DNA from 4 places in the Neobacillus sp. SAB-20_R2A genome. Region 1 is predicted to be linked to each of the others. Evidence: predicted binding sites of a transcription regulator. Region 1 holds the regulator's gene; each other region holds the start of a gene.

Region 1 (3,146 bases):
GCTCTCTTAGTAGTAGTGGCCCGTGCGATGTTGCGCTGGATGAAATCCTTTAACGCGGCAATTTCCTCCTGCTGCTTTTCATAAAGCTTCATGTCGCGTTCATAATTGGCAGCTTTCTGCTCAAGATAAGTGCTATAATTACCGGTGAATCGCTGAATCAGGCGGCGTGATAGTTCATACACCTCTGTAACCACTTTATCCAAAAAATAGCGGTCATGCGAAACAATTAAAATTGCGCCATCATAGCCCTGCAGATATTGCTCCAGCCAGGAAAGGGTTTCGATATCCAAATGGTTGGTTGGCTCGTCCAAAATTAAAATATCAGGTCTTGTCAGCAATAGTTTGCCTAGCGCAAGACGCGTTTTTTGTCCGCCGCTTAGACTTGAAATCATTAACGTAGTATCGGAAAAATTTAACCCATGCAATACAGAGCGGATATCGGCTTCATACTGATAGCCGCCTTGCTCTTTAAACTTTATTTGCAATTCATCATATTCCTTTAATACCCGCTCGTATTTTCCTGGGTCCCCGAAAACAGCAGGATCGGCCATTTGCTTCTCCAGCTTCCGGAGCGATTTTTCCATCGCCTGCAGGTTCTCAAAAACCGTCAGCATTTCCTCCCAAATGGACAAATTGGACTCCAAACCCGTATTTTGCGCCAAATAACCAACGGTAACATCCTTTGGTTTGATGATTTCCCCGCCGTCATGGCCCATTTCGCCGGCGATGATTTTCAATAACGTTGATTTCCCCGCTCCATTGCGTCCAACAAGGGCAACACGGTCACGGGTTTGTAATTCCAGTTTTATATTCGATAAAATAAGTTCAGCACCATAATATTTTTGTAGTTGGTTAACCTGTAATAAAATCATTTTTTTCACCTCTATTACCTTACGACTAGTTTACCGTATTACCCGAATGTCGGCAATGAAGTGAAGTTTTTAATGGTATTATAAAAAAATATACTGATAGTTCAAAGTTTCACACACATGGACATAAAAATATTGTATTATTTTTTGTAGGAGGATTTTTTTTATGGCTGAATTTACTCATTTTAATGAAGAAGGCCGGGCCAAGATGGTCGATGTCAGCGATAAGCCGGAAACGGCACGTACGGCAATTGCCCAGTCTAGCATAACAGTAAGCACTGAAATTTATGAAAAAATCACAAACCACGAAATGAAAAAGGGCGATGTCTTAGCAGTTGCCCAGATTGCTGCAGTGATGGCAGCGAAAAAGACATGGGATATCATTCCAATGTGCCACCCGATTCCATTAACAGGTATCAATATTAGTTTTTCGTGGGAGCAGGCCGGGCAGGAACAGTATACACTGCATATAACTGCATCAGTTAAAACCAAAGGCAGTACGGGGGTTGAGATGGAAGCGCTAACAGCCGCCTCTGTTTGTGCCCTGACCGTCTATGATATGTGTAAGGCAGTTGATAAAGGGATGGTGATTGGACCAACCTTTCTGGTGGAAAAAACCGGCGGCAAAAACGGTGATTTTAGAAGAGAAATCTAATATATCCATTAAAATTGAAGGGTGGGAGAAATATGTCCAATGAAACGATGAAAATACCACAGGCAACAGCAAAGCGTCTGCCCTTATATTATCGATTTTTACAAAACCTTCATTCTTCTGGCAAGCAGAGGGTGTCATCTGCAGAATTGAGTGAAGCAGTAAAGGTGGACTCGGCCACTATTCGCAGGGATTTCTCTTATTTCGGGGCCCTTGGGAAAAAGGGGTACGGCTATAACGTAACCTATTTGTTATCGTTTTTCCGAAAAACTCTTGATCAAGATGAATTAACAAAGGTAGCGTTAATCGGGGTGGGTAACCTCGGCACAGCCTTTTTACACTACAATTTTTTAAAAAATAATAATACAAAAATCGCTTGCGCCTTCGATGTGGACCCCGGAAAAATTGGCGGTTCGATAGGCGATGTTCCCGTTTATTCGATGGACGATATAGAACAGTATTTGATCGATGAAAATATTTCGGTGGCGATTTTGACGGTGCCTGCTCCGGTTGCTCAGCAAATCACAGATAAACTTGTGAAAACGAACGTAAAAGGGGTTTTAAATTTTACTCCAGCAAGACTGAATGTACCTTCATCGATTCGCGTGCATCATATTGACCTGGCGGTGGAGCTGCAATCACTTGTTTACTTTTTAAAGCATTATCCAAACGACGAAGTAGAAGAATAAATAATCAATGGGCTTCTCGCCAAAATGGTGAGAGGCCCATTTTTCGTTTTGAAACATTTTTCCTAAACAGATCACTATACAAAGGGAGTTGAAGCGGGTAAAATGATTACACAAGTAATTATTGTAATCCAATAGGAAAGGTTGGGATTAAAATGACAGAAACAGTTCGTTCAATCCCACGTCCGCTCGTGAAAATAAACCAGTGGACAATTGTTTTAAGTGTTGTGTTAACATGGTTATCCGGACAGGAATGGTTTTTGTTAGTGCCATTTGTTGCCGGTATGTCTGGTCTTTTATTCGGATTTAATCCGATTATGCAAATAGCAAAACTATTTTTAAGAAAGGACCCAAAGGCTTATATCCCTGAGGATTGGGAGCAGCAGCAATTTAATCAAAAAATTGCCGTATCGTGTTTGGGAATTGGATTTGTAGGATTCCTGCTGGGATGGAATGGTGTTGGCTATGTGGTCACGATTCTTGTCGCGGTGGCTGCCTTTGTGGCCATTCTAGGTTTTTGCATCGGATGCTTTATTCATTTTCAGTGGAACCAATACCGTTATAGAAGGGCGCACCAATAATGAAGAGGTCTGAATTATTCAGCCTCTTTTTTGTTTTTCTGCTTATATTTGACGCTTCCATATCCTTACATTTAAAATTAAATTGAAAATTATGAATTATCATTCATGAGGAGAGTGGCGTTTTTATGAAGCTTGTTTCCCAAGAGACAGAAGCAGGAGGAAAAAATTCTTACAGCTTTGATGAATTTCTCGAAAAACGTGACAACCTTGATTGGTACCGTGATGAACCTTTTTTACAAAAAGCGGTCAAGAAATTTACGGGTTCTCAGCACAGCCAAATCCACGAAAAACTATTATCCTTTTCACGAATAGTATCTGCAAAATGGAACCGGTTAGCCGAAAGAATTGCCAGACCGGA
Region 2 (3,146 bases), 2.4 Mb from region 1:
GTATGACAATTATCCGGAATATGCCTCGCAAGCGGTACTGTTAACGACCATTATCAGCAGTTTTACCGTTGCCATTGTCGTTTACCTATCGAAACTCATTTTTGCGGCTTAAATGGACTGATTAGACAGGCCAATTTTTCAATGGATAAGTCTAAATTTGCAAAAAATGAATATTTTCATAGTAGATAAGGAGGCGATAAGGTGAAATCAATCGGCATCTTGGGGGTAGGTCAAGCAGGTGGAAATATCGCTGAAATAGCAACGACGATGGGCTTTCAAACTGCCCTTATTAACACTAATCAACGTGATGGGGCAGTCAATACAAAGGTTGAAAAGAAATATTTTGTCCCCGGGTATAATGGCGCAGGGCAGGACCGTTCAGTCGGATTACGGGCGGTTCACGAACATTATCGGGAACTGATTGACTTTGTTAAAAAATCCTTTAAAAACGTCAAACTGTTATTAGTTGCTTTCTCGACGGACGGTGGAACTGGGTCGGGAATGAGTCCGCTGTTAATTGATATTTTATTAGACCAGCTGCCGGGTATGAACATCGGGGCAATTGCGGTTGTTCCTGAACGGAATGTGCTGGCAGGGAATCGAATCAATGCGGCTGAATGCATTGAGCAGATTTCCAAAATTGAAGGCATTTCTTCCGTATTTCTAGTGGATAACGATCAAATGCGGAAAGTAAATCCGCAATCAAGCAAGCAACAAGTTTATCTTCAGTCCAACCATCAGGTTATGGAGGCCATCAGCCATGTCCTGGAAGTAACACAAAAGAGTTCATTTTACGGCAATTTTGATGAAACGGATTTGATGAATATCCTCAATACAAGAGGAGTAACGTTGATTTCGTCGGCACCCGTTACTAATGCGGAGACGACGGCAGAAGTGGCCGAAAGCATTCAACGCTCTTGGGCAACCTCCATCTTTTGCCCTGTTGATACAGTCGGGGTCATTCGTGCAGGACTTATATATGAAGGACCGGAGACAGTCACGAAACTCATTAATGTGCCTTCTATTTTTGAGGGGATTGGGGAGCCTTTAGAGCTATTTGAGGGAACCTATATAACAGAAGGGGATCCGACGATTACGACAATTTTGGCAGGGTTGTCTTTCCCGAGGCGCCGCATGCAATCCTTGGAGGAATCACTGGAGAAAAACAAAGAGCGCCTGCAATATCTCGTCAAGAAGGAACATGCTGAGAGATATGAATCCTCCGTTTCCTGGGCTTCCAATCTGAAAGCAAAACCACCTGAACGAAAGTCTTCGGGAGTAACCTCTAAATTGTCAAAGTATCAGAAGTAAGCCTAATTTTGGCATCCCCTTTGAAAGGGGGTGTCTTTTTTATGAGAAAGTGCCGAATAGAACCCGATATATTTAAAAAACGTTCACAATGTAACTAAAAGAGTAGGTGTAAAATAAAGTATGTTAAATCTTTCACATACTTTACTGTAAACAAGGAGTTAATATGCTATGGCGTTCAGTAAACCGGAAAAAATCATGGAAATTACCGTTGAAAATGGGGGAAAGAAAACGAAGTATGCACCTTTGCAAACTATGATATTAGGCTTTGAAGCAGGAGCGTTTATCGCCTTAGGCTATTTGCTCTTCATCCGAGTGACAGCACCTTTGCCTGTCGAACTGCAGGGACTTAGCAGTTTAATAGGCGCATCGGTTTTCCCGATAGGCCTTATTCTTACCTTACTAGCAGGAGGCGAGCTTTTAACTGGGAATATGATGGCGGTGCCTTTGGCGAGGTTTGCGAAAAAGGTTACGACTAGGCAGGTTGCATTGAATTGGACACTTGTGACACTTAGTAATTTTGTTGGAGCTGTGTTTGTTGCTTACTTCTTTGGACATCTTACAGGTTTGACGGAAACGGGACCGTACATGAACCAAACTATTCAAATCGCTCAGCATAAGCTGGAGGCGTCTTTCCTGCAAGCCTTTCTTTCCGGCATCGGCTGCAACTGGCTTGTAGCTGCTGCTGTATGGCTTTCTTATGGAGCGGAGGATATGGCAGGTAAAATCCTTGGCATTTGGTTTCCAACCATGACCTTTGTTGCCATCGGTTTTCAACACGTGGTAGCCAATATGTTTGTCATTCCTGCAGCCATCTTTGCCGGGCAATTTTCTTGGATCGAATATCTACATAACTTTGTTCCTGTATTTTTAGGGAATGCCGTTGGCGGTGTCGTATTTATCGCCATGGCATACTATCATTCTTACAAGCAAAAGGAAGATCACCTAAAGGGGAAAGCGATTGTGCAGCCAATAATGAAAAGTGGAAGCAGATATTAACACGGTGAAGCACCGGGGGGCTGATCCCGGCAGTTGAAACGAGCTATTTACGAAAAAAAGCGGCGAGGAGGTTCGCCGCTTCACCGCATTAGGGCTCTATTTTTTTATTTTGATTTTTTCGTTTTATTTGTTTGTATAATCTTGAAGTTTTGATAGAGATATTGTTCAATTTTTGAGCCATAGAAGACAGTAATTCGTTTTGTTGTTTAAGTTCTAAAACCACGTTGGCCATATTCTCCAAATTTTTATTTAGAGAGAATAGTATTTCATTTGCTTTTTGTAATTCTGTAACCACATCAGCGTTATTCTCCTGGCTTTGAGATATAGCAGTTGTCTCTGCATTTTCCTGTTTAACAGGTGCTAAAGATGCAGGGAGTTTAAGATTGCCAAGTCCAGCAATAGAATTTAAAGGCGAATCTTTTTTTAGAAGAAGCGTGGTTGCCATCTGCATAAGAGAATTCATATCAAGCTGGTTTCCTAAAGTGCCCGTTAAATTCTTGAGTTTCTCCAAATCCACATTCATCCCAGCAGAATTATTATTATTTTCCGCTACATTATCATCCATAATATTACCCCTTTATCCAAAAATTTACTTTATCATATGTTATTTTAAAAAAATGAAGTGTGTAAATAACCATTATCGAAGAAGTTTTCTATTTTATTAGTCTCTATGCTATCTATTCATTCCGCGATAAGTACAAATGAATATTCTATAGAAACATGCTTATGGAGGCGGATAGATGAATTATTTAAATGGAAATGATGATTTGGAATTACTTCTTCCCTTTTATGGTTCAAAAATAGTTTATAAGACATTTAGCAGTTATCAAAAGATTTAT
Region 3 (3,146 bases), 1.7 Mb from region 1:
AGAGCATATCCATACCGCCATTTGTCGTTGCAAAGAAGTGAGTTCCGAACAATCTGTCCATGGTTCCCATCGCAAGCGCAACTGTAATGACAGGGAAAACCGTTACGATAATAAGGTTTGTTACTAAAACAGACCATGTAAACATCGGCATTTTCATTAAGGTCATGCCAGGTGCTCTCATTTTCATGATTGTTGTAATCATGTTAATACCGGTCATTAGTGATCCAATACCGGATATTTGAATCGCAATCATATAATAGTTCGTTCCGACATGTTGGCTGAAATCATTCCCTGCGAGCGGGAAATAAGAAGTCCATCCTGCATCAGGAGATCCGCCAATAACAAAAGAGATATTAAACAGCATCGCACCAAAGAAGAATAGCCAGAAGCTTATTGCATTTAATCTAGGGAAGGCCACGTCACGTGCGCCAATTTGTAACGGCACAAGGTAGTTCATGAAGGCAAAGATAAATGGCATCGCCATGAACATGACCATAATAACCCCGTGTGTTGAGAAAACTTCATTGTAATGCTGAGGATCAAGCAGTTTATTATCAGGTACAGCCAGCTGGGCACGCAGCATAATCGCGTCCACGCCGCCGCGGAATAACATAATTAAGGCAGAGAGTAAATACATAATCCCAATCCGTTTATGGTCAACTGTTGTTAACCATTCGCGCCATAAATATCCCCATTTTTTGAAATAGGTTAGGCCTGCAATAATGGCAACCACTGTTAGGCCAATCGCTACCATAGATGCATAGATTGCAAGACTTGGATTTGGTATGGCAAAACGTTCAAAGAACTCCATCCTTTATTAACTCCTTTCGAGAGATTAATTTTTTCAATAATTCGTTTCATTAACCTTTTAACAATTACTCATGATTTTGGTGATCTGACATATCCATTTCCATTTCCATTTTTGAGTGGTCAGTTTGACCTTCCTCTGGTTTTGCGGAAGGACTATGATCGTGTTCTGGTGCTGGACTAAATTTTAAATGAGTCCCTGTAAAAGTCATTTGTCCAAGGTGTCCTGGTTTTAATAACTCATCAAATTTTTTCTCTGATAAAGGTTTTGCCGTTTTCTTAACGTCTTTTACCCATTTATCGAAATCTTTTTCAGACATTGCTGTTACATTAAACGTATTTTCAGCAGTACCTTTACCGCTGAAGTTCGCGTTACGGCCCATCATTTCACCCGGTTCATCTGCAGCTAAGTGCAGTGTCGTCACCATATCGGACATAGCGTATTTTTGACCGCCAAGTTGTGGAATCCAGAAGCTGGTGATTGGTCCGTAAGAATAAAGCTTAAATTCGATCGGCCGGTCTGTTGGAATATACAAATAGTTGACCGTTTCAATATTTTGTTCAGGATAACTAAAATGCCATTTCCAGTCAGATGAAGATGCATAAATGACTAAAGGATCTTTATCCTGATATTTTATTGGTTTTGCTTCGACAATATTGTTACTTTGAACAGAAACGATTGAAAAGTAAGTGACAATGATGACAGGAATACCGACGCAAATTAGCTCAACCCATTTATTTCCTTCAATGTGAGGCGGTTCATAATCTGGGCTTGCCTTTGAGGCACGATACTTAATTAGCACATAAATCAAAATAGCGAAAACTACAATTACTATGAACGACATGATCCCAATAGATAACAAAATATCATGGGCTTGCCTTTCGGCTTGCGGCCCTTTAGGATCAAGAACCATAAGTGGTTCACATCCTGTAAGCACTGTGACAATAGTGAGAACAAGCAGTAACAAAGCCGATTTTACTTTCATGCTAGTACCCCTTTCTTTTATTTAAAAAATATCATGTTAAAAAAATTTTTAGTTTGTGATTTACATCACATCATCAGTAACTATCTTAATACCAAACATTATTAAAAGACACCCATTCAGAAGATTTGTCACTAAATGTTCAAAAAGAATTCGACACTTTGTAAAAATAGGGTCTATACATTTGCTTTTTTAATATAGATTTAATATTGGGCAACGGATAGTTGAGAATTATGGAAAAGCACCCTTAAAATTCCTTCACATTTATGTTTTTATTTAAAAAATTCAGATTCACTGTAGTGAAAAAAACAAAGCAAAGAAGCGATCGCCACTGATCGCTTCTTTGCTTTGTTTTTTATTGATTTAGTGCGTTAACCGCATTTATTAATCCAAATCCAGCCTTTTCATCATAACCTGGTTTGAACACATCTTCTGCCGAAGATTGGATGATATGTTTAACCTGTGCTGGTGTGAGTTTGTCTTTTCCGTACTTGGCAATGATCACTCCTGCTAAAGCTGCTGTTTTTGGCGCTGCCATGGAAGTGCCGGCTTTATATCCATATCCACCGCCAGGAATTGTACTTAGGCACAGATAAAAATTTTCTCTTCCTGCTCCAGTGGCAGGATCATAATTTGGTCCCAAATCCCCGCCAGGTGCCATCACATCAATTTTTCCTACTCCATAATTTGAATAGAATGCTAGATTTTTTTGAGCCCCGCCGGCTGAAACCCGAATCATCGTTTGACTGCTCGGGCTTCGGTGTGTTGCGCCTTTATCATCTCCCGACAGTTGGCCTGGACTGCTTAAATCAAGCCCATTATTACCTGCGGAACCAACTACAGTTACTCCTTTTTGAATAGCATATTGAATAGCACGATTAAATAAGCGAACATCTGCTACAACATCTTTAGTTACATACTCAGGGTCTTGAAACCAGTCGTAACCGCCAAGGGACATATTGACAACATCAACATTGTCATCTGCAGCTGTCATTAGGGCCTCTGCAATATGGGAAGTTTCAGCACCGCCAGTTGGTCCAAAGACACGGTAGGCTGCCACTTTCAGGTCTGGTCCAACACCTAAAACTCTTCCTTTCCCGGCAATCGAACCAGCCACGTGCGTGCCGTGTCCATTTTCATCCATCGCATTCGAATATCCCGGCACAAATGATTTTCCATAAATATAGTTCGCTTTTAAATCTGGATGGTTATAATCAATACCTGTATCAATTACACCAACCACAATCTCTTCTCCTGAAACTGGCTTTCCAGTTCCTCCTGGTAAATTCCATGACTCCCCATTATTGGTTACCTGTTTAATATCCCATTGAAGATGTTCATATAAATCAGCTGTAT
Region 4 (3,146 bases), 1.4 Mb from region 1:
CGTTCCCAAGTCATTTCTCAGTTGATTGATTTCATTCATGGCCCCGCTCTGCTTTTCCACTGAGTCAGCGTTTTTGAAACGCTCCAATGCTTCATTAAATTTTGCCCGAACCTCGTCTAAGTTAGGTCGTATGTATGTATACTGTTCAAAGCCCATGAAAAAACCCCCTTTTTCATTTTTTTTGGCTATATTCATTTCGACACTATTGATTAATATTCCTTTTTGCAAAAAAAATACGACTAAAAGCCGTATTAAAATTTTCCTGCAGGCAGACCTAATTTTTTTAACAGGTCAATTGCCTCCAGCTTTTCGGAATCAGATAAACTTGACATAAGCTTATCAATTTGTTGGGCATGTTCAGGAAAAATATCCTGAATCAAATTTTTCCCCTCATCTGTTATTTGTGCAAAAATGACACGTCTATCTGTCGGGCAGGCACTCCTTCTCAATAATCCCTTTTGTTCCAGCTTATCGACAACATACGTAATACTTCCACTCGCAAGCAGGATTTTTGCACCAATTTGTTGCAGCGGCTGGTCGCCTTTGTGGTAAAGTAGCTCTAATACGGCAAACTCAGTTGGGTTTAGACCGCTTGCTTGGATCACTTTATTAACGTGTTCATTAATGGCTTTATAGGCTCTAGAGAGAACAATAAATAGCTTTAGCGAAACGGCTGTTGAATCTTTTTCCATAACAACTCATCCTTTATCTTTATTGGGAAATTGCCTCAAAAGCAAAACACCCATAATATCTCGATTTCAAAATTATTATAAAAAAATTTCGAACCTCTGTCAATTAACGGCAAAGTCACACTTCTTATCCTGAATGTTTATATGATAGAAAAAGTAAAAAGGATGGAATCTATGCCCATCCTTTTTACTTAATTTCTTGAATTCTTTGATATAACTCTTCTTTTTCTTCATCAGAGAGCATTCGCTCGGCCATTGGAAAAAGGACGTTTTCTTCCTTGTTAAAATGCTCCGTTAAAATAAAGTAAGCATTTTGGATGTATCCAGCTAATTTTTTAAATTCATCAGGTGAAGATGGCATGCCTGTTTCCTGCTCAAGAAAGGATTTAATATGTGCTTTTGCTTGGTCATGCTCATACTCCATTACCGCTATTGGTCCAGAAGTTGTCCCAATATAAGTCCCCATCATTGGGAACAGCACACCTTCTTCTCTTTCCGAATGCGGGTCAAGCGCTGCCTGAAATTCTTTTACCTTCATAATTAACTCTTGGAAATTAACTTCTATATCAATATCTTTATCAATTTTTTGGGTTAGGCTGAACAATCCTTCCATTTGGCTTCTTAATGGGGGATGTTCTTCTTTCAATTGCCTTAATCCCTTACTTTTTAGCTCAGCACTCGGCATCCCGCCGAAACCGCTCATACAACTGCTCATTACATTCACCTCTTTCAATCTTCTGCTTTCAGTATAAAAGCGCCATTACAATTTTGTAGTGACAATCGTCACATCTATACCCAAATTACTACTTCCTCATAATATTATTGACAACTTTTTGAAAACGTTTTATTTTTTTGAAAAATTATAACATTTATCACTCAAAAAAATCTTTATAGTTTCATATAATAAAGTTAGATATTATGAAAGGGAGGTAAATATATTGAAAACCCCAAATTATCATGACTTTTATCAAACGGCATTTTTACCAATTGGTGCAAATGATCTTGTTTCGCTTAAGGATACAGATGCCTATATTCCAGAATCCAATTCTACACATTGGCTAATAGCCGTAGAAGGGGTTCAGCTCCCTCAGCCACGGATTTATTATCATTGGAAAGTCAGTATATATCCAGCCGCAAATGACGGCGACTTCAATTGGAAAAAGCCATATTATTGCTCAGAAAATATGGAACAAATGGATCATGCCATAACCCTTGCTTCCTCGCTTGCAGCCTCCTGCAAAAAAGATGAACTTTCCTCGGCAGCCCTTTTAGAGAAAATAAGCTGACCCTGTAAGTACTTACCTTCTAGCTTCACCTTCTTTTTATAATCCCTTGTGAAAAAATATACATATAGTGTAAATTACAATTAGCTAAAAAAGGTGCTGCCTGCAATAGCAAACAGCACCTTTTTTTATGCTAACCTGAAAACAATCCCGTGTCCGCCTTTTGGATATTCCCATTTAATATTTTGGTAAGGGCAGCCAATCCGGCAGCTTCCGCATTCGTGACAGCCTTCATAACCTACCTGCATCCGCGTTCCTTCCCACTTATATACCTCGGCTGGGCAAAATACTGTACAAATTTTATCAGGACATTGGGTCATGCATACGTCATGATCTAGAACGGTAAGATGGGACTTTGTGTCACACTTAAACCTGAGAAGATACTGTTTTTCCTCAATATTCTTCGTTGACATTATTTCACCGCCTTCCAAGCACGATAGAGATCTTGCAATACGCGAAGCGTTCCTCTTTGTGAGGTCATATTCTTAATAATTTGCTTTTGTTTATCACGTTTTGGCGTGCCATCAACCGTAAAGAATTTGCTAGCTGCCTGATTCATCATCGGAACATACTCTTTAAAATATTGCGGGTATTTTTCGAATGTATGGGCCGCATCTTTGTACTTCTCTAAATCTTTGATGATAAAGCTATTATAAAGGGCCTCGCGGTAGTTATTTAACATTGATTCGCTGAAATTGCCGTGGCGGTGCGCCTCAATGACAGTCTCAGCAGCCAATAAGCCAGAATGCATCGCCATGTTCGAACCTTCACGATGAATAGCGTTAACTAGCTGGGCAGCGTCCCCAACAACAATAACTCCGTTACCTGCCACTTTAGGAACTGAGCGGTAGCCGCCTTCCGGAATGAGGTGGGCAAGATATTCAGCAGACTCGCCGCCGGCAATGAACGGCTTGACCATCGGATGATTCTTTAAGTAATCCAGCAGCTCATAGGGCTTCATTTTTGCTTTTATCATACTCGATAGTGTTGTCCCCACACCGATATTCAAACTCTCTTTGTTGGTATATAGGAAAGCCGTACCCAGATTTCCTTTTGTGGAATCTCCAAAGATCTCAATTGTGCAGCCTTGGTTGTCCTCCAAATTGAAGCGGTCATTTATTTTTTCTTTTGGAAGATTAACAACTTCCATAACTGTCAGCGCCACTTCGTCCGG

Evidence for each region. The regulator Rex, encoded in region 1, represses fermentation and respiration genes when NADH is low (regulators of the CRP and FNR family bind a similar motif). The targets are predictions, from matches to a motif close to TTGTGAAATATTTCACAA.
Region 2: a site for Rex is predicted at 1,432-1,449, ahead of V5M37_RS18355 (formate/nitrite transporter family protein). Genes of this name have one in related genera too.
Region 3: a site for Rex is predicted at 1,847-1,864, ahead of qoxA (cytochrome aa3 quinol oxidase subunit II). Genes of this name have one in related genera too.
Region 4: a site for Rex is predicted at 1,461-1,478, ahead of V5M37_RS08395 (hemerythrin domain-containing protein). Genes of this name have one in related genera too.

What each region holds. Positions count from the first base shown of each region.
Region 1 is NZ_CP145895.1:252,136-255,281, forward strand. Features, by position in the region: gene V5M37_RS01395 (ABC-F family ATP-binding cassette domain-containing protein) at 1-872, opposite strand, end outside; gene moaC (cyclic pyranopterin monophosphate synthase MoaC) at 1,036-1,524, shown strand; gene V5M37_RS01405 (redox-sensing transcriptional repressor Rex) at 1,557-2,210, shown strand; gene V5M37_RS01410 (DUF4395 domain-containing protein) at 2,363-2,788, shown strand; gene V5M37_RS01415 (acyl-CoA dehydrogenase family protein) at 2,914-3,146, shown strand, end outside.
Region 2 is NZ_CP145895.1:3,788,738-3,791,883, reverse strand. Features, by position in the region: gene V5M37_RS18365 (AEC family transporter) at 1-112, shown strand, start outside; gene V5M37_RS18360 (cell division protein FtsZ) at 202-1,311, shown strand; gene V5M37_RS18355 (formate/nitrite transporter family protein) at 1,480-2,307, shown strand; gene V5M37_RS18350 (hypothetical protein) at 2,396-2,872, opposite strand; gene V5M37_RS18345 (spermidine synthase) at 3,048-3,146, shown strand, end outside.
Region 3 is NZ_CP145895.1:1,949,583-1,952,728, reverse strand. Features, by position in the region: gene qoxB (cytochrome aa3 quinol oxidase subunit I) at 1-811, opposite strand, end outside; gene qoxA (cytochrome aa3 quinol oxidase subunit II) at 876-1,793, opposite strand; gene V5M37_RS09705 (S8 family peptidase) at 2,146-3,146, opposite strand, start outside.
Region 4 is NZ_CP145895.1:1,684,330-1,687,475, reverse strand. Features, by position in the region: gene V5M37_RS08405 (M3 family oligoendopeptidase) at 1-156, opposite strand, end outside; gene V5M37_RS08400 (MarR family winged helix-turn-helix transcriptional regulator) at 252-692, opposite strand; gene V5M37_RS08395 (hemerythrin domain-containing protein) at 877-1,404, opposite strand; gene V5M37_RS08390 (hypothetical protein) at 1,628-1,975, shown strand; gene V5M37_RS08385 (ferredoxin family protein) at 2,101-2,385, opposite strand; gene V5M37_RS08380 (FAD-dependent oxidoreductase) at 2,385-3,146, opposite strand, start outside.